Regions from separate parts of the Halomonas sp. AOP5-B2-8 genome, predicted to be linked through region 1. Evidence: predicted binding sites of a transcription regulator. Region 1 holds the regulator's gene; each other region holds the start of a gene.
The links. Region 1 encodes sigma-54, which starts transcription at its own class of promoters, with help from an activator protein. Its sites were predicted from a motif close to TGGCACNNNNNTTGCTNT; they were not measured.
Positions count from the first base shown of each region.

Region 2: ACT3RP_RS10265 (amino acid ABC transporter substrate-binding protein) is a predicted target of sigma-54. The motif match lies at 1,218-1,235, and genes of this name have one in related genera.
Region 3: ACT3RP_RS11695 (NCS1 family nucleobase:cation symporter-1) is a predicted target of sigma-54. The motif match lies at 7,946-7,963, and genes of this name have one in related genera.

Region 1 is NZ_JBQSVS010000003.1:487,870-498,169, forward strand. Features, by position in the region: gene ACT3RP_RS09845 (ATP-binding cassette domain-containing protein) at 1-582, opposite strand, end outside; gene ACT3RP_RS09850 (KpsF/GutQ family sugar-phosphate isomerase) at 859-1,845, shown strand; gene ACT3RP_RS09855 (KdsC family phosphatase) at 1,893-2,435, shown strand; gene lptC (LPS export ABC transporter periplasmic protein LptC) at 2,436-3,005, shown strand; gene lptA (lipopolysaccharide transport periplasmic protein LptA) at 3,017-3,520, shown strand; gene lptB (LPS export ABC transporter ATP-binding protein) at 3,532-4,281, shown strand; gene ACT3RP_RS09875 (RNA polymerase factor sigma-54) at 4,405-5,817, shown strand; gene hpf (ribosome hibernation-promoting factor, HPF/YfiA family) at 5,977-6,285, shown strand; gene ACT3RP_RS09885 (PTS sugar transporter subunit IIA) at 6,290-6,760, shown strand; gene rapZ (RNase adapter RapZ) at 6,823-7,755, shown strand; gene ACT3RP_RS09895 (HPr family phosphocarrier protein) at 7,801-8,070, shown strand; gene pmbA (metalloprotease PmbA) at 8,084-9,424, opposite strand; gene yjgA (ribosome biogenesis factor YjgA) at 9,533-10,054, shown strand; gene tldD (metalloprotease TldD) at 10,075-10,300, opposite strand, start outside.
Region 2 is NZ_JBQSVS010000004.1:18,133-28,432, reverse strand. Features, by position in the region: gene hemE (uroporphyrinogen decarboxylase) at 1-195, shown strand, start outside; gene speE (polyamine aminopropyltransferase) at 195-1,061, shown strand; gene ACT3RP_RS10265 (amino acid ABC transporter substrate-binding protein) at 1,305-2,330, shown strand; gene ACT3RP_RS10260 (amino acid ABC transporter permease) at 2,429-3,619, shown strand; gene ACT3RP_RS10255 (amino acid ABC transporter permease) at 3,635-4,735, shown strand; gene ACT3RP_RS10250 (amino acid ABC transporter ATP-binding protein) at 4,772-5,548, shown strand; gene ACT3RP_RS10245 (histidine phosphatase family protein) at 5,591-6,190, opposite strand; gene phnD (phosphate/phosphite/phosphonate ABC transporter substrate-binding protein) at 6,432-7,424, shown strand; gene phnC (phosphonate ABC transporter ATP-binding protein) at 7,482-8,279, shown strand; gene phnE (phosphonate ABC transporter, permease protein PhnE) at 8,266-9,078, shown strand; gene phnE (phosphonate ABC transporter, permease protein PhnE) at 9,072-9,881, shown strand; gene ACT3RP_RS10220 (host attachment protein) at 9,962-10,300, shown strand, end outside.
Region 3 is NZ_JBQSVS010000004.1:331,981-342,280, forward strand. Features, by position in the region: gene codB (cytosine permease) at 1-1,162, opposite strand, end outside; gene ACT3RP_RS11665 (hypothetical protein) at 1,161-1,295, shown strand; gene ACT3RP_RS11670 (ABC transporter substrate-binding protein) at 1,336-2,202, opposite strand; gene preA (NAD-dependent dihydropyrimidine dehydrogenase subunit PreA) at 2,374-3,723, opposite strand; gene ACT3RP_RS11680 (NAD(P)-dependent oxidoreductase) at 3,720-5,099, opposite strand; gene hydA (dihydropyrimidinase) at 5,156-6,595, opposite strand; gene ACT3RP_RS11690 (nitrilase-related carbon-nitrogen hydrolase) at 6,628-7,494, opposite strand; gene ACT3RP_RS11695 (NCS1 family nucleobase:cation symporter-1) at 8,083-9,603, shown strand; gene ACT3RP_RS11700 (LysR family transcriptional regulator) at 9,635-10,300, opposite strand, start outside.

The DNA of each region.
Region 1 (10,300 bases):
CAGCTGTAGCGCTTGACTGAGGCGCTTAATCAGCTGAACCAAAACGCCCATTGAAATAGGGTCCTGACCAACGAAAGGCTCATCGTACAAAACCAGCTCGGGGTCTAGTGCTACGGCTCGCGCCAAGGCGACTCGCCGCGCCATTCCGCCTGAAAGCTCCGCGGGAGTTAATTCACGCGCTCCACGCAAACCTACCGCCTGCAGCTTCAGCAGCACCAGATCACGCACCATCGTGTCGGGCAAGTCGGTGTGCACGCGCAGCGGAAAGGCGACATTTTCAAACACGTCTAAATCTGAAAATAACGCACCACTCTGAAACAGCATACCCATGCGTTTACGTAGCGTGAACAGCGCTTTGCGTGAGAGGCGATGAACGTCCTGACCATCAATTAAGACTCGTCCTCGGTCCGGCGCCAACTGGCCACCTATGAGCTTAAGCAGCGTTGTCTTGCCGGTGCCACTGGGCCCCATGATAGCAGTGACTTTACCCCGCGGAATCGTCATATTGACGCCACGAAAAATCTCGTGATCGCCACGAGAAAAATAAAGATCTTCAATTTCTATGAAGGGTGTCTCTGTCATAGCTCAGTTGACTCTTAGCGCGACGCGGCTAGGGCTAACTATTATACGCCACTTGCCGCTGCCGCATTTAAAAAAACAGCGTTCTAATACATTATCGAACAACGTACTATAACTCTACTAAGCGCTATCACGCTAACCGATGTTGCGATTATTAAGCACAGCATATCTCAGCACATCTGCCCCAATAGCAGCTGAAGTACTGCCTACTAGCACTGCCAAGATGTTATTCTTAGCGCTTGTCGCCTTTTATATTTTCAATCGCCAAGAGATATCGCTATGCGCCAGCCTCTCGCCTCCCTCAGCTTACTGCGCGAAAGTGCCTTACGTACGCTGCAAATTGAGCAGGCAGCTATTGGTGGCCTGCAGGCCAAGTTAGATGAAAACTTTGACCGCGCCTGCGAGCTTATACTCGCCTGCCAGGGGCGCGTCGTGGTCACTGGCATGGGTAAATCTGGCCATATAGCCGGCAAGCTTGCCGCCACCCTAGCCAGCACCGGCACACCCGCCTTCTTTGTTCACCCAGGTGAAGCCAGTCACGGCGACCTGGGCATGATTACTCGCGCCGACGTTGTGTTGGCCCTGTCTAACTCAGGCGAAACGGCCGAAGTGACCGCCCTTCTGCCGCTACTGAAACGTTTAGGTACGCCGCTGGTCAGCATGACAGGGCGGCCTGGCTCCACGCTCGCTAAGCATGCTGATGCGCATCTAAATAGCGGCGTTGAGCGCGAGGCATGCCCGCTGGATCTCGCCCCCACTAGCTCGACCACTGCCGCCCTAGCGCTGGGTGATGCGCTCGCCGTAGCACTGCTGGAAGCCCGAGGCTTTACGGCAGAAGATTTCGCTCTTTCCCATCCGGGTGGCAGCTTAGGCAAGCGCTTGTTGCTGCGCGTGAGAGACCTTATGCACGATGGCGCACGCTTGCCGCAAATTCCGCTAGGCAGCCCGCTGCGCGACGCTTTATTGGAAATTACCCGCCAAGGGCTGGGCTTTACCTGCGTGGTTGATAGTGACGGTCGTTTAGCCGGGGTATATACCGATGGCGATCTGCGGCGCACGCTGGATCAATACCACAACTTACGCGACGTCTTAGTCGATGATGTCATGACTCGGCCAGGTAAACGTATCGGCCCCGACATACTGGCAGCAGAGGCGGTACGCATTATGGAAGAGGGCCGAATTACGGCACTCGCGGTGGTTGATGAACAACAGCGCCCGGTTGGTGCCTTACATATGCATGACTTGCTTGTTAGCGGCGTTATTTAACGTATTTATCGCAAGATTTAGCGACTTCTTAAAAGAATGGAGGCTTTATGACCCTATCTGCAGCCCTACTTGATCGACTTCGCCGCGTTCGTCTATTGGCGTTAGATGTTGATGGCGTACTCACCGATGGTCGACTTTACTTTCAGGCTGACGGCATCGAAATTAAAGCCTTTCATACTCAGGATGGCCATGGTCTAAAGCTGCTTAAGCGAGTCGGCATCCACGTCGCGCTGATTACTGGCCGCGATTCGCCCATGGTTAGTCAACGTGCCGCAGCGCTGGGTATCGACCATGTCTTTCAAGGCTGCGAGGATAAGCTCGCCACCTTGCGCGGCCTGTGCCAGCGTTTGGATATAGAGCTAGAGCAAGTCGCCTATTGCGGCGATGATCTCCCCGACCTATCGGTTATCAAGCGCTGTGGTGTCGGCATTACCGTCCCCAATGCGCCGGACTATATGCACACTCATGCCGACTGGACAACGGAACGGCTTGGCGGGCACGGCGCGGTACGCGAAATTTGCGATACTCTGCTTGAAGCCCAAGGGCACTGGAGCGCAGTGCTCGACACTTACTTGCACGGCCGCACATAAATGCTTAAGCATCTTAAAACACGCCTAGGATTAACAGGGCTTTTTATCGCCTTGGGCGTGCTATTGGTGTGGCTTGGCCCAGGCGGGCCTCAAAAAACCGCTATCGACCCAGAAGCGCAGGCCCAAGAGCCAGGGCACGTACTTCAGGATGCTGAAATCACTCTGTTTGGCGACAACGGTAACGTCTTGCAATCATTAAAAACACCGCGCCTCATCCATACGCCGCAAAGCGGGAAAACCTGGTCTGAGAGCCCTCAGGCCACCCTGTATGACAGCGATGAGCGCCAGTGGCTAGCCAGTGCCGATGTGGGCACGCTTAATACCAATACGCAGTCCCTCGTTATGTCCGGCTCCGCGCGACTTATTGCGCCAGACGAAGGATGGCAGCTGGATACTGAAGAACTGCACTATGATGGCCTCACTCAACATGCATGGAGCGAGGCACCGGTATTACTGCAACAGCCGCCCCAGCAAATGAATGCTTCACATATGGATGTATGGTTAAACGATAGCCAGGTCCGCTTATCTGACGGTGTGCGCGGCACTCATCCACCGGCCACACAACGCTAACAGGAGTCGCCATGAAAGCACTTATCTACACCGCCCTTTTTGCGCTTGCCGTGCCGCTATCCGCGGCAGCCCAAACCAGCTCGTCTTCACAACAGGCCCCCGTGGAGGTGGAAGCCGACCGCCTAGATCTTGATCAGCGCGCGGGCACCGCCGTCTACACTGGGGATGTCAATATTCGCCAGGGCGAAATGCAGCTGCGCGGCGAACGAGTGGAAATTCAACGCAATGAGGCGGGCGAGCTTTCACGGGCAACGTCGACCGGTGAGCGTGCTTATTTGCGCCATCAGGCCGAAGGGCAAGAAGGCCCGACGGAAGGCTGGGCTCGGCGGATTATTTATCACGTCGCCGAACGCCGAGTGGAGCTCGTTGATCAAGCTGAATTGACACAGCAGGACGACAAATTTACCGGAGGTCGGCTTGAATATTTCATCGACCGTGAAGTGATTCAAGCGCGCTCAGACGTTGAAGGTAGCGAGCCACAGCGTATACGCATGACCATTCAGCCTGAACAATAGAGAGTCTATCGATGGCAACTGCTGACAATGCGCCGATAAAAACATTATATGCCCACCACTTGGCAAAAAGTTACAAACGTCGCCGCGTAGTTAAAGATATTAACTTGGAAATCTCCCAAGGCAGCGTCGTTGGCTTACTCGGCCCTAACGGCGCGGGCAAAACCACGTCGTTTTATATGATTGTCGGGCTGGTCAAATCTGACGCCGGCAAAGTGGGTATTGACGACTTAGATTTAACTCGCGCTCCGATGCATGAGCGCGCAGCGGCGGGCATTGGCTACCTGCCCCAAGAAGCGTCTATTTTTCGCAAATTATCGGTTGCCGATAACATTATGGCGATATTAGAAACGCGCAAAGAGCTCGACCGCCCAGGTCGCGAAGAGCGCCTGGAGGCTCTGCTTGAAGATTTCCATATCACCCATATTCGCGACAACCTAGGCATGAGCCTCTCAGGCGGAGAGCGTCGCCGTGTAGAAATTGCCCGCTCGCTAGCGACCGAACCCGCCTTCATCTTGCTAGATGAGCCCTTTGCCGGGGTTGACCCCATTTCAGTGGGCGAGATTAAAACCATCATTCGCGCGCTGAAACAGCGCCACATTGGCGTTCTGATTACCGATCATAACGTCCGTGAAACGCTGGACATTTGCGATATCGCTTATATTGTCGGCGATGGCCATATCATCGCCAGCGGCCCCCCGGCATCTATCCTCACTAACCAGCAAGTCAGGGATGTTTATCTGGGCGCAGATTTTCGTCTGTAGGCTTATTTTTGCCCATAAATCCCGCCTTATAACGCTTTAACTACCAATGGCATGCTTATTGCACTTGCACCCAGCTCCCACTCGCACTAGGGTAAAGCATTCCGATTAACGAGTGGTTCTCAAATGGTCATGAAAGCTTCTCTTCAACTGCGCATTGGGACACAGCTGACCATGACACCTCAGCTGCAGCAGGCTATCGCCCTGCTGCAGCTATCGACTCTGGATCTTCGTCAGGAAATTCAGCAGGCCTTAGATGCCAACCCCATGCTGGAACAGGAAGATGAGTTCGGTGAAGAGGCCGTAAGCGAGCCTAAAGAGGAGGAGTGGTCAGAGAGCATTCCCACCGAGCTTTCCGTTGATAGCGACTGGTCGGACACCTATCAAGACATTGGCGGCACTGGCAGCAGCAGCGAGGGCCCTGATTTTGAGCGCCAGGCTGCCGAACAGAGCCTTCACGGCCACCTATTGTGGCAACTCGCCATGACCGATTTTAGTGTGCGTGAACAGCTGGTTTCCGAGAGCCTCATTGATGCACTAGATGCCAACGGCTATTTGACCCAGCCGCTTAATGATATTCGTGAAGGGCTACGCGCCCAGGGCATTGATAGCCTTAGCCAGCGCGAAGTCGAAACGACATTATTAAAACTGCAGCAATTCGAGCCCACCGGTATTTTTGCCCGCGACCTGCGTGAATGTTTGATGCTGCAGCTCGCCGCCCTGCCAGATGATACGCCACTGCTGGTGCCTGCTCGTAGGCTAGTGCGTCAGTTTCTTGAAGCGCTCAGCAAAGATGACATGCGCTTACTCAAGCGACGCTTAGGACTCGATGACGAGCAGCTAGCCGATGTCATCCAGCTAATTCGCAGCCTAGATCCACGCCCAGGCAGCGCTTATGGCGTGACCAACGACAGCTACATCACGCCCGACCTGGTGGTGCGTCATGATAATGAAGGCTGGCATTTAGAGCTCAATCAGGACGCCCTGCCTCGGTTAAGAATCCAACCTGATTACGCCAGCCTGATAAAGCGTGCGGACAAAAGTCAGGATAATCAGTTTTTGAAAGAACACCTGCAGGAAGCGCGCTGGTTAATTAAAAGCCTTTCGAGTCGTAACGACACGCTGCTGCGAGTGGGCCGTGAAATCATTACCCGTCAAATCGGCTTTCTCGAACATGGCGAAGAATCCATGAAACCGCTGATTTTGGCCGATATAGCCGCAGCCGTTGAAATGCATGAATCAACGATTTCACGGGTGACAACGCAGAAATATATTCATACGCCGCGTGGCGTGTTCGAGCTGAAATACTTTTTCTCTAGCCAAGTGAGTGGCCAGGATGGCGACAGCCACTCCAGTACCGCGATCCGCGCCCGCCTGAAAAAGCTGGTTCACGAAGAAGCGCCCAGCAAACCGCTTTCTGATAGCCGCTTAGTGACATTATTAGAAGAAGGTGGCATTCAAGTTGCAAGGCGTACGGTAGCCAAATATCGTGAAGCCATGGGCATTCCCTCTTCCAGTGAGCGGCGCCGTTTGCGCTAGGATCTGCCAGGTTGCAGCGAAACTCTCGACAAGGGCTTTGCAACGGGGCAAAAAGGGTTACAATCAAAAGGGCTACATATCTAAGTACTAAGTACAGTCCCTAAGTACGGTTCCTAAGCACGGTTCCTAAGTACAGTCCGATAGATAAGGAGTACGTCAATGCAAGTAAATATCACTGGTCATCACGTAGAACTGACTGACGCCTTGCGTGACTATGTTAATGAAAAGCTTGAACGTGTTGAGCGTCATTACGACAATATAACCACTGTGCAGGTCACCCTATCGGTGGAGAAAGAACGCCAACAGGCAGCCTGCACACTGCATGCAGCAGGCGCTGACTTACATGCAGAAGCCCTAGACAGTGATATGTATGCCGCTATCGATGCGCTAGCGGACAAAATTGATCGTCAACTCGTTAAACATAAGGAAAAAGCACAAGCTCGCGCCCAAGGCGCAGGTGTGCGTTAATTCAATGACGTTGGAAACCATACTCCCCCCAGAGCGCGTTCTTTTCGACGTCCCTGGGGGCAGCAAAAAAAGGGTGCTGGAATTTTTCAGCACCTTTATCGCCCAAAATACGCCCAGTTTAGATAGCCAAGAAGTGTTCAGTCGCTTAATCGGCCGAGAACGCTTAGGTAGCACAGGGATTGGTAACGGCGTGGCTATTCCACATGCCCGCAGCCCTCACTGCTCTACGCCTATTGCTGGTTTTTTAAAACTCTCAGAAGCGATTGATTTTGATGCTATCGACGGCGACCCCGTTGATCTAGTGTTTGTGCTGCTCGTACCGGAACAAGCGGATGACACACATCTCTCTTTGCTAGGCCAAGTAGCCACCATCATGAATGATGCGGATACTCGCCAGCGGCTACGCAAAGCAGGCAGTCAGCGCGAACTACTCGACCTCATTACAACTAAAATTCGTGAGCATTCAGCGGATTAAGCGACAATCAATGACCATCAAGTCCCTATTTAAGCCGTTGGATTAACGCGAAGAGAAACTCTATGCAACTGGTCATCATTAGCGGTCGTTCTGGGTCTGGCAAATCTATCGCCTTACAGGCGTTGGAAGACCTAGGCTACTACGCGATTGATAACCTTCCCGTCATGCTGCTGGGGTCACTGGTCGACGAATTACGCGACCAGAGTGATCGTACCCATCTGGCGGTCAGCATTGATGCACGCAACTTACCGGGGGCTCTTGAACGCCTGCCCTCGCTATTACAAGAGTTGCGCCAGCGCACCATTGATTTCCAAGTTATCTACCTAACCACTGATGCCCGAATTCTTCTAGAGCGTTACTCCGCCACACGCCGCCGACATCCGTTGACGCGCAATAGCGAAATGACCCTTGAAGAGGCTATCAATAAAGAAGAAGAGACCCTGCATGACATACGTGATCTAGCCGATCTATTGATCGACACATCGCGACTGTCAGTACACGACCTACGCCGCCGGATTACTGACCAGGTGGCTCACCAGCAGTGCGACCAGTTGACGTTGACGTTTGAATCGTTCGGTTATAAGCGTGGGGTACCCTTGGATGCTGACCTCGTCTTCGACGTGCGCTGCCTACCCAATCCTTACTGGGACCCAACGCTGCGACAATCGACAGGCCGTGACGCCAACATCGTTGCCTTCTTAAAAGGCTATCCCGTTGTGGATGCCATGAGTAACGATATCCAGGCATGGCTTGAGCGCTGGTTACCGGCTTATCAGAATAGCCAACGTAGCTACATGACCGTTGCTATTGGCTGCACCGGTGGTCAACATCGCTCTGTCTATATGGTGGAGCAGCTAGCAAAAAGCTTAGCGGCTCGTGTGGGCGAAGTTCAATTGCGCCACCGAGAGCTAGGCCTGCAATATACGCTGAGCGAACAACCCCCAACGCCGTTGACCAGTCTCTCCTCGACCAGCGATCAATTACCAACGACTTAAGCACGTCTATTGATTAATGACACCACTCGGCGAAAAGGAACCAGGGTGCCAGAAAGAACACTCACACTCACCAATCAACGCGGACTACATGCCCGCGCGGCGACGAAACTAGTTAAATGCGGCCAACAGTTCACGGCTAATATACGTGTCTATAAGCAGCAGCAGGCTGCCGATGCCGCTAATATTATGTCGCTATTAATGCTCGCCGCCCCGTGCGGTACTGAGCTAGCTATACACGCCGAGGGCGACGACGCAGAACAGGCGCTTGATGCGATTCAAGCGCTGTTCGAGGCTCGCTTTGAGGAAGATCAGTAGCCATTTACGCCGATTAGTTACCGGCTACTGTCATCGCATCAATCAACCAGCTACCCGTGTGCACGCTGCCACGGGTATCGGTATCATCACCAATGCCCACTAGGCCCGCGAACATCCGCTCCAGATTACCAGCGATCGTAAACTCTTCGATCGGGTATTGAACCTTACCGTTCTCGACCCAAAAGCCGGCCGCCCCACGGGAGTAATCGCCGGTAACGCCATTAACGCCCTGGCCCATCAGCTCCGTCACCCAAATACCTTTCCCCATCTCTTGCAGCAGTGCTTCGCGAGGCTTCAGCGGTGCTGTCAGGCGTACATTGCGCGCCCCACCAGCATTGCCCGTAGTCTGCATACCCATCCGCCTAGCGCTGTAGGAAGACAGCATATAGCTTTCGATACGCCCCTCATCGATAAAGCGATTATTGCGCGTTTGCACCCCTTCGCCATCAAACGGTGAGCTCGCGGTAGCGCCCACTTCCATGGGTCGCTCTTCAAGGCTAAACCAGTCGGGAAAGAGCACAGTACCAAGCCGATCACATAAAAAAGATGACTGGCGATACAACGCTCCACCGGCGATACCGCCCAACAAATGCCCGATCAAACCACCGGATAACGACGGATCAAACAGCACTGGAAAGGTCCCCGTGGGCGGACGCTGAGCACCCAGCCTACGCAGCGTGCGTGCGGCGGCTTCACGCCCCACGTCAGCGGGGTCACGCAGTGCTCTGGGATCACGCGCAGAGGTATAGTCGTAGTCACGCTGCATGCCGCCGTCATCTTGAGCAATCAGCATGCATGATAGTGAATGGCTACTGCCTTTTTGAGTGCCTAAAAAACCATGGCTATTGGCATAAACGCGCACCCCTTCACCGCTGGACAGCGAGGCACCATCCGACTGAGAAATACCTTCCACGTCACGCCCCGCCTGCTCGCAGGCAAGCGCTAATTCAATCGCTTCATCCGTGGTAAGCGCCCAAGGATAGTGCACTTTCAAATCGGGCAGCTCGCTTGCCATCAGCGCCGCATCGGCTAGCCCTGCGGCGGGATCTTCACCGGTATATCGAGCAATCGCCAACGCTTTCTCTACGGCGGCCTGAATCGACGCGCTGCTGGCATCTGTAGATGAAGCGCTACCCTTACGCTGTCCTACGTAAAGCGTCACGGCAATACCCTGGTCTCGGGATAGCTCAACCGTCTCAACTTCGCCCAGACGCACGCTCACGCCTATACCCTGATCCACGCTTGCGCCCACTTCGGCGGCATCTGCGCCCATACGTTTTGCCAACGCTAGCGCCTCTTCGGCCCGCGCGGTGAGTAGCGACTGCTGCGCGGATGCATCAAATGCCTGTGCCATATGGCCTCCTTTTTCGCCGAATCTCTCTCAATAGAATGTCTTTGGCGAATCAATGTTGTACTCGCAGCTGGTATAATGCCGCAACGAATCTTGTCTGTGAGTCACATTATGCGTAAGCAACGTCCCGATCCAGTTGAAGTAGAAGAACAGGAAGAACGCCCTAGCAAGTCGCAACTCAAACGCGAAATGCATGCCTTACAGGCACTTGGGGAAACATTGATCGCTATGCGACCAGCAGAACGCGCCCGTTTCCCCCTCTCTGACGATATGCTGCGCGCAATTGAAGAAACCGCACGCATTCGTTCTCATGAAGGTCGCCGACGTCATATGCAGTACGTTGGCAAATTAATTCGTAAAGAAGATCTCACTGCCATTCAAGGCGTATTCGATTCCATTGATCAGGAACAAGAGCAGCGCGATCACGCCTTTCATCGCCTCGAAAAATGGCGCGAACGCTTAATTGACGAGGGCGATGAGGCTGTCGATCTGTTCATGACTGAACACCCCGACGCCGATCGTCAAACGCTGCGTCAGCTCATTCGCAATGCCCAGCGAGAACGCGAAGAGGGCAAGCCGCCAACGAGCTCGCGCAAGCTCTTCAAACACCTGCGCGAAACCCTGGCACTTTAAGCCCGAGCGTAAGACAGCGCTTACGAATGAGTACCGCCGACCGTCAGCTCATCCAACTTGAGGGTGGGCTGACCAACACCGACCGGCACCCCTTGTCCTTCTTTACCGCACACACCAATCCCGGTATCAAGGGCCATATCGTGACCGATCATCGAAACGCGCCCCATCGCCTCAGGGCCATTGCCAATAAGCGTTGCGCCTTTGACCGGCACAGTCACTTTGCCATCTTCAATTAAGTAAGCTTCA
Region 2 (10,300 bases), on a different contig from region 1:
CGCACAGAGGTTGCTCGCGTGCTTGAAAGCTACGGCCATGGCCCTGGCCACGTGTTTAACCTGGGCCACGGCATCAGCCAATTTACGCATCCGGACAACGTCACCGCCTTCATGGAGGCGCTGCACGAGCTAAGCCCGCAGTATCACCGGGATATTTCGACCCCATCCAACGTCACGCATCCAGGAGCCAATTGATGAGCGAATTACGCGACGACCAGTGGTTTACCGAAGTCTTTGATAGCCACGGCAGCGCTTTCTCACTGAAGATTTCTGAAAAGTTGCTGGATGTGCAGAGTCCGTACCAGCACTTAGAAGTCTACGCCACCGAGACCTACGGCAACTTAATGGTGCTGGATGGCTGCGTGATGCTGACGGATCGCGATAATTTTCTTTACCACGAGATGATTGCGCACCCGGCGCTGTTTACCCATCAAGATCCTAAGCGTGTAGTGATTATTGGCGGCGGCGACTGCGGCACCTTAAAAGAAGTGCTGCGTCACCCTGGCGTTGAAAAAGTCACTCAGATCGATATCGATGAAGAGGTTACCAAAGCATCACAACGCTTCTTCCCTACGCTGGTGGCGTCGAATAACGATCCGCGGGCCGAGCTGCTGTTCGCCGATGGTGTGAAGTGGGTCGACGATGCACCGGATGAGAGTATCGACGTGTTAATTATCGACTCCACCGACCCGGTTGGCCCCGCCGAAGGGCTGTTTAAAACTGACTTCCTAAAGCGCTGTCACCGCATTTTGAAAAGTGGCGGCGTAATGGTGCAACAGAGCGAGTCGCCGCTTTATCATAGCGGATCGATCATTCGCGAACTGCGCCACGATATGCAAGAAGCCGGATTTGACAGCGTTGCTACGCTGCCTTTCCCGCAGCCGGTTTACCCCTCAGGCTGGTGGAGCGTGACGCTGGCCGGTAAATCTATCGACGTTAATGCGTTCCGTGAACAGGACGCCGCAAGCCACGGCCTGCCGCTGGAGTATTACAGCGTTGATGCCCACCGTGGGGCGCTCGTGCTACCGCCGTTTATGCGCAAGGCATTTGCGGCCGAGTAAATAACGCCCTTAGCCCGTCGTTTGACCACTGCCCATCTTGTTCTGCCCTAGAAAGGTGCAAGAGCAAGTGGGCAGTCTCGTTTTTTGCATATAGACGTTCGTCTCGAATCCGTTGAGTAGCGTTGAAAAGCGCTGAATTAGCGCCTGTACCCTTGTTGGCATCTTACTTGCTAGGTTTAGTTACATGCTAAGGCATGCGTAATTCTGGGAATTCAGGATTCTAATTGATTCAAGGGGAACTATATGCTGAACAAAAAACACCTCGTGCTACTAGCGTCTGCTGGCTCAGTGACGTTAGCGGGAATAGCAACGGCTCAAGCAGACGTCTTAGAAGATACCATCGAGCGCGGGGCCGTTCAGTGTGGCGTGAGTGACGGCCTGCCTGGCTTTTCTGCACCGGATGGCGACGGTAACTGGCAAGGCCTGGACGTTGATGTATGCCGTGCAGTCGCCGCAGCCGTACTTGGCGATTCAGAAGCGGTCAACTACATCTCCCTTAACGCCGTTGAGCGCTTTACCGCTCTTCAATCGGGCGAAGTGGATGTTCTTTCGCGCAATACCACCTGGACCACCACTCGGGATACCACCCTGGGCCTCAATTTCGCAGGGGTTAACTTCTACGACGGTATCGGCTTTATGGTTAGCCGCGACCTTGGCATTAACGGTGCAATGGAACTTGATGGCGCCGCTATCTGTATCCAAACGGGCACCACGACCGAATTGAACGTGGCCGATTACTTTCGCGCCAACGATATGGAATTTGACCCCATCGTTTTCGATACCTCTGAGCAAACCGTTGGCGGCTTCCAGGCCGGGCGCTGCGATGTACTGACCTCCGACACCTCACAACTGGCAGCGCTACGTATCCAACTTGACGACCCCGAAGGCGCGGTCATTCTACCTGAGATTATTTCTAAAGAGCCGCTTGGCCCCGTCGTGCGGCAAGGCGATGACACTTGGTTTAACATCGTTAAGTGGTCGCTGTTCGCTATGATTAACGCCGAAGAATACGGCGTGACCAGCGAAAATGCTGAGGAAATGCTCAGCTCTGAAAATCCGGACGTGGCTCGCCTGCTCGGCCAAGACGGTAACTATGGCGAAGGCATGGGCTTAGAGGCTGACTGGGCTTACAACATTATCAGTCAGGTCGGTAACTACGCTGAAAGCTTTGAACGTAACGTAGGCATGGGCTCTCCGCTTGAAATTGAGCGCGGTGTGAACGCTCTTTGGAACGCCGGTGGCTTCCAGTACGCTCCTCCGATTCGCTAAGCGTCTCGCTTGACCCTGGCCCGCCGACTTTTCCAGTCTTCATATCAAGGAATGGGCGGGCCATCTGATTGACCTTCCGTGTAGCGGAGACGCCATCCATGTCGGTAAGACCCAACATTCGCCACGCCGGCCACAAGCCGCCGTTTTGGCGAGATCGCGCTAAGCGCGCACTTATTTTCCAAATCATTTTGATCGCCGTTGTCGCGGCTTTCCTGGCCTACATTATCCACAATACCCAAGCCAACTTGAATGCTCGGGGCATTACCACCGGCTTTGGATTTTTGAGTAACACGGCGGGCTTCGGCATTGTTCAAAGCCTGATCGATTACTCCTCGCAAAGCTCCTACGGCCGCACCTTCGTGGTTGGCTTGATCAATACGCTGCTGGTCGGCGGGCTGGGCGTCATCGCCGCGTCCATTATTGGCTTTACTGTCGGCATAGCGCGTTTGTCACCCAACTGGCTGATCGCACGCTTAGCCAACGCCTATATCGAAACGTTTCGTAATATTCCCGTGCTGCTGCAGATCTTTTTCTGGTATTTCGCGGTACTGCGCACGCTGCCCGGCGCCCGGGATAGCCTGGCCTTTGGTGAAGCCTTCTTTCTGAATGTTCGCGGGCTTTATCTACCCCAGCCGCTGTTTGAATCCGGTTTTGGGCTGATTCCCGCTACGTTTGTAGTCGCGATTATTGCCAGCATCGCACTGATTATTTGGAACAGGCGCCGTCATGAAGCCACCGGCAAACGCCTGCCCGCCGGTTTGCTATCGCTGGTAATCATTTTTGGCCTGCCGCTGCTGGTGCTAATCGCCACCGGCGTGCCGGTCACTTGGGAAATGCCTGAACTGCGCGGCTTTAATTTCCGAGGCGGCATTACCATCATTCCCGAGTTCCTGGCGCTGTGGCTGGCACTGTCTATCTATACCGCATCGTTTATCGCCGAAATTGTGCGCTCAGGTATCCAGGCTATTCCCCATGGACAGACGGAAGCGGCACAGGCACTGAGCTTGCCGCGCAAACTGGTATTACGTCTGGTGGTCATTCCACAGGCCATGCGCGTCATCATTCCGCCGCTCACTAGCCAATATCTTAACCTGATTAAGAACTCGTCACTGGCCACCGCCATCGGCTATCCCGACCTAGTATCGGTGTTTGCCGGCACTACGCTCAATCAGACCGGTCAGGCAATCGAAGTTATTGCCATGACCATGGCGGTTTATCTTGTCATCAGCTTGCTGGTGTCCATGTTCATGAACTGGTTCAACGCTCGCGTTGCGCTGGTTGAACGCTAGGCCGGAGGCGACACCATGATTCACAACAAAGACACCATCCCTCAGCGCCCGGCGCCTAAAGGCACGATTGGCCCGATCGCCTGGCTGCGCGGCAACCTGTTCAATGGGCCCGTCAATAGCATCTTCACGCTCTTGGGGCTGTATGTGCTGTATCTATTGATCGTACCCACGATTCAATGGGCCTTTATTGACGCTGACTGGGTGGGTTCCAGCCGCGAAGACTGCTCTCGAGTAGGCGCTTGCTGGGTATTCATTAACGCGCGTTTTTCACAGTTCATGTACGGCCTATACCCCAGCAGCGAGTACTGGCGGCCCAATATTGTGTTTACCATGTTTGCGGCCATTATTGCCTGGATGGTCATTCCACGCCTGCCGTTTAAACGTTGGGTGGTGCTATTGGCTCTGCTGGTATTCCCAGTGATCGCCTACGTGCTCCTACACGGCGGCTACTTTGACCTGCCGCGTGTTTCAACGCATCGCTGGGGCGGTCTGATGCTGACGCTGCTATTGGCCACCGTCGGCATGGTAGGGGCACTGCCTATTGGCATTGTATTAGCGCTCGGGCGACGCTCGAATATGCCTATCGTCAAAACGTTCTGCGTGATTTTTATCGAGTTTTGGCGCGGTGTCCCGCTCATCACCATTTTGTTTATGGCCTCGGTGATGCTGCCCCTGTTCCTACCCTCCGAAATCAGCGTGGATCGCCTTGTGCGTGCCCTGATCGGCTTAACGCTGTTCCAGAGTGCCTATATGGCGGAAGTTATTCGCGGCGGCTTACAGGCCATCCCCAAAGGCCAGGACGAGGCCGCAGCGGCGTTAGGCATGACCTATTGGAAACGTATGGGCCTGATCGTCATGCCTCAGGCGTTGAAAATGATGATCCCTGGCATCGTTAATACGTTTATCTCACTGTTTAAAGACACCACTCTGGTCATGATCATCGGGTTGTTTGACCTGCTGGGCATCGTGCAAGCGGCGCTTTCCGACTCGAACTGGCTGGGCTTCTCGCTCGAGGGCTACGTCTTTGCCGCATTCGTGTTCTGGATCTTTTGTTTCAGCATGTCGCGCTATAGCCAGTATTTGGAGCGCAAGCTCAATACCGGCCATAAGCACTAACGCTGCCTCTCTTTACGTTTTAAGTAGGATTTCAACATGACACAAGCAGCCACCAACACCTCTGACACCAGTGCTTCTGACCTGATGGTCGAGATGCGCAACATCAACAAGTGGTACGGCGACTTCCACGTACTGCGCGATATCTATCTGGAAGTAAAACGCGGCGAGCGTATCGTGGTATGCGGCCCTTCGGGCTCAGGAAAATCAACGTTAATTCGCTGCATCAACCATCTCGAAGAGCATCAAAAGGGTGAAATCGTGGTGGGCGGTATACCGCTGACCCAAGATGTGAAACGCATTGAGCAGATTCGCCGCAGTGTCGGCATGGTATTCCAGCACTTCAATTTGTTCCCGCATTTAACGGTACTGGAAAACTGCTGTATCGCGCCGATGTGGGTACAAAAGAAGCCGCGTAAAGAGGCCGAAGCACTGGCGATGGAGTACCTAGAACGGGTGCGTATTGCCGAGCAGGCCACTAAGTATCCGGGGCAGCTTTCCGGCGGTCAGCAGCAGCGTGTGGCGATTGCCCGCTCGCTGTGTATGCACCCCGACGTCATGCTGTTTGACGAGCCGACCTCTGCACTTGACCCTGAGATGATCAAGGAAGTACTCGACGTTATGGTCGAGCTTGCGGAAGAAGGCATGACCATGATCTGTGTAACCCACGAAATGGGCTTCGCCAAAAAAGTGGCTGACCGAGTGATCTTTATGGATCAAGGGCAAATTATAGAAGAGAACGCGCCTGAACCCTTTTTCAATAACCCGCAGTCAGAGCGGACCCAGCTGTTCTTAAGCCAGATCCTGGGCCACTAGCTAAGTGGCGAATATGCATGCTTTTTTACGCCTGTATTTCGCTTACTTCTGCTCGCCTAGCGGCGTAATACTGGCTGGCATTAACGGCGTTTGCTGGCGATGCTGGCTCAATGGCTTTTCAGCCAGGGCGGTCAATAGGATTTGCAACGGGTCACCGTGGCTAACCAGCAAGATCGTTTCTCCGCTGACCTTTTGCTCCCACTCACGGACCACTGCCTGCATACGCCCGGCAACGCTGCTAACGGCTTCAACCTGATGGTGTTGATGCTCGGCATCCTGAGCATCTAATGCCCATATGCGGGGATAATGTTCGTCTCTCTGCCCGTCTAACTCACCGAAATGGCGTTCTCTTAAACGCGTATCCACGCTGAGGGCTAGTCCAAACGCGGCGGCCACGCGGGCAGCGGTCTGGGTAGTACGTAGGAAATCAGAATGAATAACGCGCGTGGGCCTAGGCCACTGCCAGTCGATCACCACCTGGGCAAGCTGCTGCTCACCATGTTCGGAAAGGCCAAAATCGGCTACCCCGCGCTCAGGTGAACTAATGATCAGTCCTTGCTGATTAGCCTGGCTATGGCCGTGGCGCATTAATAAATAGCGGTTACGCCAATGGTCTGAGAGTGACTGTAAAGTATTTGACATATGTTCGTCTTAAACCCTAAATTGAAGGTGTCTGTTTTCGGAAATAACCATTTTTCGTGCAAAATGTCCACTTACGAAACGTAGTTTGCGTCGTCTCAAGTGAAAACCACGAAGATTACAAAGCGAAATAACTACTCAGTTTTCAAAGACACGCTGCATTCAAAGACGTATCAAGCAGTAAAAGCAGCAAGGCTTTAATAAAACAGCAAGGCACAAAAACAACGCACAAATGAGGCTTACTATGGCAACTTCGCTTTTCTGCAAGCGCCCGCTTGCACTGCTGACAGCGGTATCCCTGCTTCCGCTAGTCCTGCTATCTACCCATGCCTATGCGGAATGTGAGCGTGGTGATTTAGACGCCATTTATTGTGATGAAAATGGTGATATGGTCGCCGACCTACCCGCTGATGAGGCGGAATGGGCCAATCCAGATACGCTAATTTTTGCCTACACGCCGGTCGAAGATCCCGCTATCTATACCGATATCTGGCAGCCGTTCATTGATCATCTAGCAAAGGTCACCGAGCGCGACGTACGCTTTTTCGCGGTGCAATCTAACGCTGCCCAGGTAGAGGCTATGCGCAGCGGCCGGCTACATATCGCCGGCTTCTCCACAGGCCCCACGCCCTTTGCAGTTAACCTTGCGGGCGCCGTTCCCTTCGCGCTGATGGGATCAGATGACGGGCAGTTTGGCTACACGTTACAGCTGTTTACGCACGTGGACTCCGATATTCACGAGTTGGAAGATCTTAAAGGCAAGCGCGTCGCCCACACATCGCCAACGTCCAACTCGGGCAACTTAGCGCCCCGCGCACTGCTTCCTGAACTTGGCATTACCCCGGATGAAGACTACGAAGTGGTCTATTCGGGAAGTCATGATCAGTCGATGCTCGGCGTTGTGGCGAAAGATTATGATGCCGCCCCCGTCGCCTCTGAAGTTGTTGATCGGATGGCCGCACGTGGCCTCTACGATGCCGACGACGTGCGCCTGATCTACGAGTCCGACCGCTTCCCCACCACCTCCTATAACTACGCTTATAACCTAGATCCCGCTTTAGTCGAAAAAATAGAAGAAGCCTTTTTCACCTTTGACTTTACTGGCACCGAGCTTGGCGAAGAGTTCGAAGGCGTCGAGAAGTTTATTCCTATCAACTACAAAGACAACTGGCAGGTGATTCGCACCATCCAGGCAGCTAATAACGTCAGCTATACGCCCGAAAACCTGGAAGAGTAAAACGTAACGCACCGCTACTGGCGGTGCGGTTATTTTCTCGACGATGGAAGCGAACACATGCTGGAAATTACCAATCTGGTCAAACGCTATGGCCACGATGAAGCCGTACTTAAAGGGCTTGACCTAAAGGTAGAAGGAAACAGCGTTGTTTCTATTGTAGGCGCCTCAGGTGCAGGCAAAAGCACCATGCTGAGATGTATCAACCGTCTGGTCGAGCCGACTTCCGGCTCTATCAAACTCAACGGCACTGAGCTTGTGAATTTGAAAGGCGGTGATTTACGCCGCGCTCGACGCAAGATTGGCATGGTGTTCCAAGGCTTTAATCTTTTAGACCGCTTAACCGTGATGGAAAATGTGCTGGCCGGGCGGCTAGGCTACGTCAATCTCTACCAGGCGATTTCGCGCCGCTATCCCAAGGAAGACATTGAACGCGCGTTTGTGCTGATGGAGCGCGTCGGTATTGCCCATTATGCCAATAAGCGTGCCGATGAGCTTTCTGGTGGCGAGCGCCAGCGGGTCGGCGTGGTACGTGCACTGATGCAAGAGCCTGAAGTCCTGCTGGCCGATGAGCCCACGGCCTCATTGGACCCGCGCACGTCTGAGCAAATTATGATCTTGCTGCAAAGTTTGGCCAGCGAGCTCTCGCTGCCGGTGCTGATTAATATCCACAACGTTGCTCAGGCAAAAACCTACACCGAACGGATTGTCGGTTTACGCCACGGCAAAATGATTTTTGATGGCCTACCCGCGGACTTCAATAAAGACGCCTTAGATGCCATCTACGGGGGCATTGAAGCGCCAGACGATGCAATCACGGATACGCCCGTCGAGGAGCGCTCCCATGACTCCGCCTGACGCCCATCCAGCGACGCCCCGCACGTGGAAAAAACCACCGTTTATCGCTAACCCTCTGCTGCGCTACGGGCTAATCATTGTCGCAGCGGTGTACTTGGTGTGGGCCTTTGGCTCGCTGCCGTTCAACTGGGCGCGTATTTCTGAAGGCCTACCCCGCGCTGCGCGCATATTTAGCGGCGGCTTTCCTCCTAGTCTGGAGCGCTATGGGCTGCTCATTACGGGGTTTAAAGAGAGCTTTCAAATCGCTATTTTGGCCACCCTTCTGGGGGTTTTTCTATCGATCCCCTTTGCGGTGATGGCCGCACGAAATATCGCCCCAATGCCTATTTATATCATCGGCAGAGCGGTGATTATTATATCGCGTAGCTTTCACCCGGTGATTGTGGCGATCCTCTTTGTGGCCGCCGTTGGGTTTGGTCCGCTGGCAGGCGTTCTCACGCTAACCCTCTACTCGATTGGCTTTGTGGGCAAACTGCTCGCTGAGGAAATCGAAGAAATTGACTGGGGCCAAGTGGAAGCCATGAAGGCCGCCGGGGCAGGCTATGTAGCCATTCTGTTCTATGCGGTATTCCCACAGATTCTGCCGCGCCAAGTGGGCCTTTCGATGTACCAACTCGACAGCAACCTGCGTGCCTCTGCGGTCGTAGGGATTGTCGGTGCTGGTGGCATTGGGGGCACGCTAATGAATGCCTTTGGGCGCTACGACTACGATTTCGCCTTTGCGATTTTGCTCATTATCATCGCGGTCATTTTGCTCAGTGAAGGTGTCAGCGGCTGGGTAAGGAAAAAAATATGGTAGATCACGCACAGCAGCTTGCCGATCGCGTTTGGCAACGCTATGACCGCAAACAGCGCCTTACTCGCTACGCCGTACTGCTCGCCACCGTCATGCTGGTGGTATGGGCCGTGCGCGATATTGATATTTTCTGGCCCTGGGTATGGGACGCACCAAATCAAATCTCCAACCTGGGCGCGCGCATGTGGCCACCCAGTGCAGCGGGTTTCAACAATATTATCGCAGCGCTGGTCGAGACTGTGCATATCGCGACTCTGGCCACTTTCCTAACTATTTTTTTAGCGCTACCGGTGGCTTTCATTGCCGCTCAAAACACCACGCCAAACCGTGCGTGCCTATGGTTGGGGCGTTTCATACTCGTCTCCAGTCGCTCGGTGAATACCATAATTTGGGCACTGCTGTTTGTGGCCATTTTTGGCCCCGGCGTGTTAGCGGGCATTCTCGCCATCGTGTTTCGCTCTATCGGTTTTATCGGCAAGTTGATGGGCGAAGCCATTGAGGAGATCGACCGCAAGCCGGTAGAAGCGATGGAAGCCACCGGCGCGTCCAAAGCCAAGGTGATTGCCTATGCGATTGTGCCGCAAGTCATGCCCGCCTTTTTTGCCATTGTGATACTGCGCTGGGACATCAACATCCGTGAATCGACGGTGCTGGGGCTTGTTGGTGCGGGTGGCATCGGGGTTATTTTGCAGGGCGCTATTGATACTTTCGCTTGGCCAACCGTAGCGACGATATTGATTGCGATCATCGTGTTGGTGCTGATTGGTGAGGCCATTACCAGCCTTCTACGCAGCAAGGTGCTGTAGCAGATTGTGCAAGCGTTTGACCTATCGTCAAACGCTTGCCATGGTTAAAGCACCATCAATGACCAGGAGGATGCACAGTGATGACAACCTATATTGTGGTAGCCGACGCCGCTCGCGCGCGTATCTTTACGCGTGATGCGCTGACGCTTGAAGAGCACGAAAGCCTGGTTCACGCACAAGGACGGCTGCACGAAGGGGATCTGGTCACCGATCGGCGCGGCGACATGCACGATGCTACGTCCACCACATCACGCTCAGCTGGAGAAGAAGGCTCAGCCTCCAAGCACGAAAACGAGCTCTTTGCGAAAGAGGTTGCCAATCATCTGTACGCCGCCCGTGTGGATAACCGCATGGAGAAGCTCATTATGGTGGCACCGCCCAAGTTTTTAGGTTTGCTACGCGACAAAATCGATGGCCCC
Region 3 (10,300 bases), on a different contig from region 1:
GCAGTAGCGGTGAGAAATAGGCAGCCCCCGCCCCTAGCGCGTAAGCCGCAAGCCCTCGACGATTGAAATCCGGTAGCCGAGCCTTATCTAGCGCTGGGTAGCAACCTTTATGCTTGAGCCAGAAATCTGCCATGATCACCCCGCCCATCGGCGGAATAAAGGTGCCTAGCAGAACCAAAAAGGGGATGAGGAGGTTATACATTCCGCCGACGGCTAATACGGTTCCAATGGCCGCACCGCCTACTGTCACCAAACGACGTTTTTCAGTGCGCAGCAAATTGCAGCCTGCTACGGCAAAGTTGTAGATCGTGTTGTCCTGGGTGGTCCAAATATTTAAAAACAGCATGAGTACCGCGATGCTGACAAACCCTTGGGCGATCAGCACATCGACGATATCCGCCTGCTGATAAATCATGGTGCCCAGCGCGCCGGTGAGTACCATTAAGCCATTGCCGATAAAAAATGCCGCTAAGGTGGCGATGACGGCAATTTTTGGTGTTTTAGCGAAACGACTCCAGTTGGTGGCCTGGGTGCCGCCACTGATAAACGTTCCGATGATGACGGTAATCGCGGCGGCTATGCTCATACTTTCCGTTGGCGTTTGCTGGCTTAATCCCGCTATACCTCGTATATCGACCAGCCCGGTGAATAGACTCATCATAATAAACAGCATCATCGCCGGCACGGCGAAACGCGAAAGCCAGTCCATGCCTTTGTAGCCAATCATGGCGGTTATGCAGAAACCCAGTCCAAATAGCACCATTAAGGGGATTTCCAGCCATTCAGGCATCCCGGTGGTGCGTACTAACACTAACGCAATCGTAGCCGTGCCCCAGGCGTACCAGCCGATTTGAGTAAAACCAAGGATGAAGTCGGAGAGTTTGCTGCCTTTCTCGCCAAAGCAGAAGCGCCCCATTAGCACGGAGTTAAGCCCGCTTTTACAGGCGATATAAGCAAGCGCTGCTGCATAAGCACCCAGCAGTAAGTTGCCTATCAGAATGATCCATAGCAGCTGGCCGATAGGAAAGGCCTGGCCCAGCGTGCCGCCAGCCCACATGGTGGCGGTGAAAAAGGTGAAGCCCAGCAAAATCACGGCGGTGGAAAACAATCCTTTGCGGGCGCTGGTAGGAACTTCGCTGAGCGGATAGTCAGAGTGGTGCATGGCAGTGTACCCCGATGTAAGCCCACAGCCGGTTAGCTGCTGGCTATATACGAAGCAAGAGATGTGCCATAAAGGCTATGCCCAGTGGTTAGGTGCTGAGGCATCGTTTGATAACAAGCCCCGTGTTGCCTAAGTAAGAACAGGGGCTCAGCTGAAATGAGTAAGCGCTCAATTTACAGAGCGTTGACAACCTCGTCGATTTGTAGCTTCAAACTTTGCAGGCCACCACCTGAGAGGTACCAGAGCGCGGGTGTGAGCAGTACGAGTTTCGTGTTGGCTCCAGCATCGTCAAGCGCTTGTGCGAGTGCTTCTGCGTTAGCGGGCTCGTCGCCAATCGCCGCGCTGCGGTCAATCACCAGCACCACGTCTGGGGCAATCTCGGCAATCGCGTCAGGGGAAAGCGGCGTGAAGGTACGCGTGCCACGGGTTTCGCTGGTAACGCTATCGGGCATCTCCAGGGCTGCAATGCCCAATACGTCATGCACTACCGGATGTTGATTAAGCATCAAGTTGCCGCCGTTGTGTGTCACCACCAGCGTACGCGGTGCGTTGCTGAGGGTTTCGCGCTGAGCTTCAATGTCGGCGTGCAGGGCTTCGAGGGCTTCTTCTGCATGCGCTTCGGCATCTATGTGACTTGCGATCTGACGAACATTTTCATCGAAGGATGCCAGGTAATTATCACCTTGTAAGCGGGTATTCAGCAGCGGAGCAATCTCTGCTAACTCGGTTTCCCAGTCGCTTTGGCGGCCGGTATAAAGGATTAGGCTTGGTTCGCTTTCCGCAATGGCTTCAAAATCAGGATTTTTTAGTCCACCTAAGTCGGTATAAGCATCGCCGCTATATGCCGATAAATAATCAGGCAGGCTCTGCTTGGGAAGGCCGACTACCTGTTCACTGGCGCCGAGCGCATCAAGCGTATCCAGGCTGCCTAGGTCAAACGTAGCGATGCGCTGGTCGGCATTAGCGGCGGCAGCGATTGAGACAAGCAGCGTTGCCGCGAGCGTTTTTGTAAAAATGGGGGAGAAAAGCGAAGACGTCATCAGGCTTCCTTTATAAAAAAACATTTATAAGAAAAAATAGCATATGCGATAGTTTCTCATGTTCTCAAGGATGCCGTGCTTTGTCGCTATTTGTTGAAGGAACGGTGTGTTGCAATAAGTGCCACCGCTCTTGAGCAGTGAGAGCGGTGGCGTTAGGCCGTTTAAGTCGTTTTAACTGGCGACCTGGAAAGGATTGCGTGGGTCGTTATCCCAAGCCAGGAAGGGTTGGCCGGTTTCCTGAGGCACCATGGTGATACAGTTTTCTACCGGGCAGGTGATTTGGCACAGGTTGCAGCCCACGCATTCGTCTTCAATCACCTCGTAGCGGCGGGCGCCGTCCTGCTCGGTGAGCTTGGCAATCGACTGGTGGGAGGTATCCTCGCAGGCGATATAGCAACGGCCACACTCTATGCATAGGTCTTGATCGATCTGGGCAATGGTTTTGAAGTTGATGTCGAGATGTTTCCAGTCGGTGGTATGCGGTATCGCCTTACGGGAGAACGCTTCAATCGAGTCGTAGCCCTTGTCTGCCATCCAGCGGGAAAGGCCATCTTTCATCTCTTCCACAATGCGAAAACCGTTGAGCATTGCCGCAGTACATACCTGAACGCTACCCGAACCTAGGGCGATAAACTCCGCCGCATCCCGCCAGCTGGAAATGCCGCCAATGCCGGAGATAGGCAGCGTGGGGGTCGCCGGGTCGCGGGCAATTTCAGCCACCATGTTCATGGCAATAGGCTTCACGGCGCTACCGCAGTAGCCACCGTGAGTGCTTTGATGGCCCACCGTAGGCTTGGCGACCATGGCATCGAGATCGATACTGGTAATCGAGTTAATGGTATTGATTAGCGATACCGCATCAGCACCGCCGCGCAGTGCCGCCTGAGCGCCCACGCGAATGTCGGTAATGTTGGGCGTCAGTTTCACAATCACCGGTTTGGAGTAGTGCTTCTTGCACCAGTAGGTGACTTTTTCAATCAGATCAGGATTTTGGCCTACCGCCGCGCCCATGCCGCGCTCGGGCATGCCATGTGGGCAGCCTAGGTTAAGCTCAATGCCGTCTGCGCCGGTCGCTTCTACAAGCGGCAAAATATACGCCCAAGCCTCTTCATTACACGGCACCATGATGGAAACGATCAGCGCGCGGTCGGGCCAATCCTTCTTCACTTGGGTGATTTCTTGAAGGTTGATCTCCAGCGAACGGTCGGTAATCAGCTCAATATTGTTAAAGCCGATCACCTCGCGATTTTTGCCATAGTGGGCCGAATAACGCGAGGACACGTTCACTGCGGCGGGCTCTTCTCCTAAGGTTTTCCATACCACGCCACCCCAGCCCGCCTCATAGGCGCGCACGACGTTGTAAGCTTTGTCGGTAGGTGGGGCGGAGGCCAGCCAGAATGGGTTAGGGGCTTTAATGCCGGCAAAGTTAACCGATAAATCAACGCCGTTAACGATACTATCGCCGTTACTTTTCTTGCCAAATGAGGGAAAAGGGCTAGATGTAAAAGTATCCGTTTTCATGCGGCCTCCTGCTTGGCGGCAAGCGCCTGATGAATGGCGTGAGCCGCCTGTTTGCCGTGCTGCACCGCTTGCACGGTAAGGTCCTGGCCTGCTTGGACACAGTCGCCGCCAGCATAAACATTGGGTAAAGAGGTGTGAAACATCTCATCGACATGGATGCGCTCGCCGTCTCGATCAAGCTCAGCGGCCGTTGTGTCGCTTAGGCTTGTGTCTTCGAAACCCTGACCGATAGCTTTGAAAATGGCCTCGGCGGCAAGCTCAAACGCCTCGCCCGTGGGCATTAAGCGGCCCGCTTTTTCAACGGTCTTGGCAAAGCGCATCCCCGCTACGCGCCCTTGGGTATCCAGCATAATCTCGTCAGGCTGTGCCCAGGTCACTATGCGTACGCCGTTGGCCTTGGCGATTTCCTGTTCATGGTCGGTGGCGGACATTGCCTCAAGGCCACGGCGATATACCAGCGTGACCTCGGTGGCGCCTAGGCGAGACATCTGCGTGGCCATATCAATGGCGGTATTGCCCGCACCGATGACAATGCAGCGTTTGGAAACGGGTAGGCTGCCCAGGTCAGTGGCTTGGCGTAACGTTTTTATATATTCAACCGCCGGCATTAAGCCGGGTGCTTCTTCGCCGGTGAGGCCTAAAGCGCGGCTGGCGCCCAGCCCTAGGCCTATGAACACGCTGTCGTACTGCTGGCGAAGCGTGCTCAGCGCTAAATTGCTTCCCAAGCGCTGGCCGTACTGTATATCGATGCCGCCGATTTCGAGTAAAAATGCGACTTCCTTATGCGCAAAGTCATCGGTCATTTTATAGCGTGCAATACCGTACTCGTTCAGCCCACCGGGTTTCTGTTCGGCTTCAAAAATCGTTACCTGATGGCCAAACATGGCCAGGCGGTGAGCGCAGGAGAGCCCTGCAGGCCCTGCACCCACCACCGCAATATGCTGGCCAGTTGAGGCTGCACGCGTAAAAGGGTGTTGTTCAAACTGCATGTTGTCGGTGGCATGGCGCTGCAATAGGCCAATCAGCACCGGCTGGCACTCGGCATCGTGATTGCGTACGCAGCTACGCTCGCAGAGAATTTCGGTGGGACATACGCGGGCACAGCTGCCGCCCAGAATATTGGCTTCCAAAATGGTTTCTGCCGCGCCGTTGATGTTGCTGTCGCTGATTTGGCGAATAAAGCTTGGAATATCGATATCCGAGGGGCAGGCCTCAACGCAGGGCGCGTCATAGCAGTAGAGGCAGCGCTGGCTTTCGATGATCGCCTGGCGATCGGTGAGTGGGGGATGAAGATCACTAAAGTTATTCGCCAGCGCTTGCGGGTCGTAGGTGCCGACCTCTTTTGCGCTGGGCAGGTAGTCCAGTGGATTGGTCACGGTGTTACTCCCATTCTCTAGTCTTGTCTTGCGCTGTATTTTTTATTGGCTCATTTTTAACGTGCGACAGCCTTCGGGGCGTTTAACTCGGCCCGCTTGGCCAGAAGCTCGAATACACCGGGGTAGGCGGGGCGTTTTAGATAGCGGCCTGCACCGCGTTCGGCGCGTAGCTCGCCATCTCGCCATACCCATTTCCCTTGGCTAATCGTGTGGCGGGCGATGCCGCGGACTGTTTTACCCTCGAAGATATTGAAATCGACGTTCTGGTGATGGGTCTTGGCGGAGATGGTGCGGGTGCCGTTGGGATCCCACACCACGATATCGGCGTCGGCACCGACTTGAATCGCACCCTTGCGCGGGTAGAGATTGAAAATCTTGGCGGTGTTGGTCGAGGTGATAGCAACAAATTCTTGGGGCGAAAGTCGGCCGGTGTTAACGCCTTCATCCCACAGCACGGCCAGGCGGTCTTCGACACCGGCGGTGCCGTTGGGGATTTTGGTGAAGTCATCCTTGCCGGCCGCTTTTTGCTCCTCGCAGAAGCAGCAGTGGTCGGTAGCGGTCGTTTGTAGGTTGCCGGATTGCAGGCCGTGCCAGAGTGCTTCTTGATGGCCCTTGGGCCGGAAGGGAGGGCTCATTACGTGGGCCGCTGCCGTTGCCCAGTCGGCGTGCTGGTAGACGCTGTCATCAATCAGTAAATGGCCTGCTAAACACTCGCCAAACACCTGATGGCCCTGTTGGCGGGCGTAGGCGATTTCATCCACCGCATCTTTGGTGGAAACATGTACCAGGTACACCGGCGCGCCTAGCGTGCTGGCAATGCGGATCGCGCGGCTAGCCGCTTCGCCTTCTACTTGAGGCGGGCGGGAAAGCGGGTGCGCCTCTGGCCCAGTTATGCCTTGAGCGAGCAATTTTTGCTGCATGTGGTACACCAGCTCGCCGTTTTCGGCATGTACCGTGGGAATGGCGCCTAGCTCTAGGCAGCGCGAAAAGCTTTCCACCAGAATATCATCGGTGGCCATAATGGCGCCTTTATAGGCCATAAAATGCTTAAAACTGTTAACGCCATGCTCGCGCACCAGAGTGCCCATTTCCTCTTTAACGCTTTCATCCCACCAGGTAATGGCGACGTGAAACGCAAAGTCAGTGGCGGCTTTTTCTGCCCAGCCTTGCCAGGTTTCGAAGGCTTCTAGCAGCGACTGGCCGGGGCTTGGGATGACAAAGTCAATAATCGTTGTGGTGCCACCTGCCATAGCCGCGGCGGTGCCGGTGTAAAAATCTTCGCTGGCCACCGCGCCCATAAACGGCATCTGCATATGGGTATGCGGGTCGATACCGCCGGGCATTACCAACTGATGGCTGGCATCAACCGTCTCACAGCCTTCAGGGATGTCTAGATCCGTACCAATGGCATGAATCTTACCGTCTACGCAGAGCACGTCGGCCCGGTAGGTGTCGGCGTGAGTGACCACCGTGCCGCCTTTGATTAATAAGCTCATCGTTCGCTCCTTGGATGATTGTTTGGACAGTGCTATTCGCCGTCGGTGAGACGGGTGTAGGTTTCCGGGCGGCGGTCGCGGAAGAACTGCCAGTTGTTACGGGCTTCTCGCACCATGTCCAAATCAATCTCGTGGACGAGGAGTTCATCGTTGGTTTCGCTAGCCTGAGCTTCGATTTTGCCGCGAGGGTTGACGATATAGCTGGAGCCGTAGAAATTGCCGATATTCCACGGTGCTTCAGTGCCGACACGGTTAATGGCGGCAATAAAGCAGCCGTTGGCTGCCGCAGAGGCGGGTTGTTCAAGCTCCCAAAGATATTGAGAAAGCCCCGCCACGGTGGCAGAGGGGTTGAAAATCACTTCGGCACCGTTGAGCGCAAGCGCCCGCCAGCCTTCGGGGAAATGGCGGTCATAGCAGATATACACGCCAATTTTGCCGTAGGCAGTATCAAACACCGGCCAGTTGGATTGCCCAGGTTTGAAGAAGAACTTCTCCCAAAAACCGGCCACTTGAGGGATATGCGTTTTGTGGTATTTGCCCAAGTAGCTGCCATCGGCATCGAACACGGCGGCGGTGTTGTAGTAAACGCCGGTTTCGGTTTCTTCATAGATCGGAACAATAATGACCATGCGGTGCTCAGCGGCCAGTTTTTGCATCATCTGGCAGGTGGGGCCTTCGGGTACGCGCTCGGCGGCGGCGTACCATTTGCCGTCTTGGCTGGGGCAAAAGTACGGCTGATTAAAGACTTCCTGAAAGCACAGCACCTGCACGCCCTGGTCTGCGGCTTGCTGAATCATCGGTAGATGGGCTTCGTTCATCGCGTCACGAATGGCCGCGGGCGAAAGCTCGGTGCTGGTTTTTAAGCCCATTTGAATTAAGCCGATTTTCATCTTCTGCATTAGACGCTCCCTCTGATTGTTGGTGTAAAGCGTTTGTTTCAGTCTTAAGCGTTGTCTAATAAAGCTGACAATCAAGACAGCTTTTATTAAAAGTATCGTTGGCTTGGTGGTTTTGGCAAGTCATCATTTATTGTTTTTTAAATTAACGTTAACTCTTTGAGTTTGTTTGATTTTATTTATATAAATAGCAGTGTTCACTCTTTTGGTGATCATGCGCACTGTTTTGGAGTTTTTTATTAATTGTTTTGAATCATGCTGTTATCTATTTTAGAGGGCTTATTTTAAATTCTGAGATGTTTAAAGTTGGTGCAAATATTTTTTTTGATCTAGCTTTGTTTGGTCGACGTTTGTTCGAGAGGTAACATCGTCAAAGGTAATGATCTAATAATAATATTGTTGTCCATAAAGGCAGCTTTTTAATCAATGAGTTAATTGGCATGCTCGCTTAGCTAGGCACACTTATTGCTTTGAATCCTGTCTAGGAAACTTCACTGACCGTGGGGATTAAGGTTTGTCAGGATTTAGCCGCTGTCGCTAGCGTTCAGACACCGCCTGGGTTGGACAACGCAATGCTGAGGAGATACAAAAATGCCAGAAACAACCTCTCAGATGGTGGATCGAGATGGTCTGATTGAGCTTGAGGTAGGGAACGATGTACGCAACAGTTCGCGTTTTAATGAAGATATTGCACCGACCCAGGCTAGCGAGCGCACCTGGACCAAATGGAATATCGCCGCCCTGTGGGTCGGCATGTCGATCTGCGTGCCTACCTACACACTGGGCGGCGTTTTAACCGCCTATTTTGGTTTAAGCGTGGGCGAGGCGTTATTCGCTATTCTGTTGGCGAATATCATCGTGCTGATCCCGCTGACGTTGAACGCTTTTCCAGGCACCAAGTTTGGTATTCCTTTTCCCGTGGTTTTGCGTTCTTCATTCGGCATTTTAGGCTCTAACGTGCCCTGCCTGGTGCGCGCATTGGTAGGCTGTGGCTGGTTTGGTATTCAAACGATGTTTGGCGGTCTGGCGATTCATCTGCTGCTTTCAGAACTGGTGCCTGCTTGGGCAGCATTAGGTGGGGTTGGTGAAGTTATTGGCTTTTTTGTCTTTGGCGCGATGAACCTTTACGTGGTTATTCGCGGGGCTGAATCGATCAAATGGCTGGAAACATTGGCCGCGCCGCTGCTGCTAGCGGTGGGTATTGGGCTAATGATGTGGGCATGGCCGAATATGTCGATGACCGAGCTTCTCGCGCAGCCGCCATCGCGCCCTGAAGGGGCATCGGTTTACGGCTATTTTTTTGCGGGCTTGACCGCTATGGTCGGTTTTTGGGCCACGCTATCGCTTAATATCCCCGATTTCAGCCGCTTTGCGAAAAGCCAAAAAGACCAGATTGTTGGTCAAGTAATCGGCCTGCCGCTGACGATGTTCTTCTTTGCAGCTCTCGGGGTAGTGTTGACCGCCGCTTCTGAGACGTTAGTGGGCCAAACCGTTGCCGATCCGGTGCGCTTAATTGGCTATATCGACAGCCCCTTCTGGGTCGTGATGGCGATGCTACTGATCATTATTGCTACCATTTCTACGAATACCGCCTCGAATATTGTTTCGCCCACCAACGATTTCCAAAACATTGCCCCTAAGCTGATTAACCAAACGCGCGGTGTATTGATCACTGGGGCCGTTGGGATGCTGTTAATGGGTTATGACCTGCTGCAAAAGGCGGGTGTTATTCCTCCCGGGGTTTCCCTTGAACAGATGTATTCCAACTGGCTGCTGGGTTATTCAAGCCTATTAGGGCCCATCGCTGGCATCATGGCAGTGGACTACTTTCTGATTAAAAAGCAGCGTTTGGATGTGCCGAGCCTGTACATGGATGATCACGCCTATCCTGCTGTGAACATCGCTGGCTTTATTGCTTTTGGTGTGCCGGTGCTGCTCACGTTAATGTCGCTAGTGACAGACACGATGAACTGGTTTTATGACTATGGCTGGTTCACAGGCTCAGCGCTTGGAGCCATCGTTTACTACGTGGCGAGCCAAGTGTTGTCATCGTCGCCACAGGTTGGGCCGGTACCCATCATGGCGCGTGACGCAGCAGAGCAACGTTCATAAAACGCACTGTTTTTTGCTTACTGTTTTTTGCTTACTCTGCGTTTTTAATAAAACTTAAAAACGCATCCACTACGCGATTAGGGCGCCGGTCGTGGCGGGTGATGAGTACAAAGGGGATGCGATAGTGCTGGGCGCTTGCATGTAGCGCCCGCATCTTGCCGGCGGCCACCCACTGGGCAGCCACGTGTTCGGGTAGGAAACCGATAAAGCGCCCGGTAAGAATCAGAAAGGCCGCTCCTTCGCGGTCTGATGCCGAGGCGCGCAGGCAAAGCGCATCATGCGCCTCGCGCGCTTTTGCAGGAAGCGGGTAGCGCGGTGAAATAGCGGGGTAATGGGCAATATTGGCAGTATCAAGAATGTCATCAGGCTCAGAAAAAAGCGGATGCTCTGCCGCGCAGTAAAGATAAGAAGGCTCATCGTAGAGGTGCCGCGTTTCTAAGCTGGTCGGTAGGTTCACTGCGGGCACAACGCCAACGTGAAGATGGCCATCCATCACGCCACGAATTACCGCATCGGAAGGCTCCATATGAATATGCAGCGTGACATCATGCGCCGGTGCACTCAGCTCGGCCAGCGCATTGGTGACATGCATGGCCGGTAGCGTGACCAAATTATCGGTAATGCCAATGTTAAGCTCACCTTTTATGGTTTGATGCAGAGCATTTACATCGCTTTTAAAGGTTTCCAACGCAGTGAG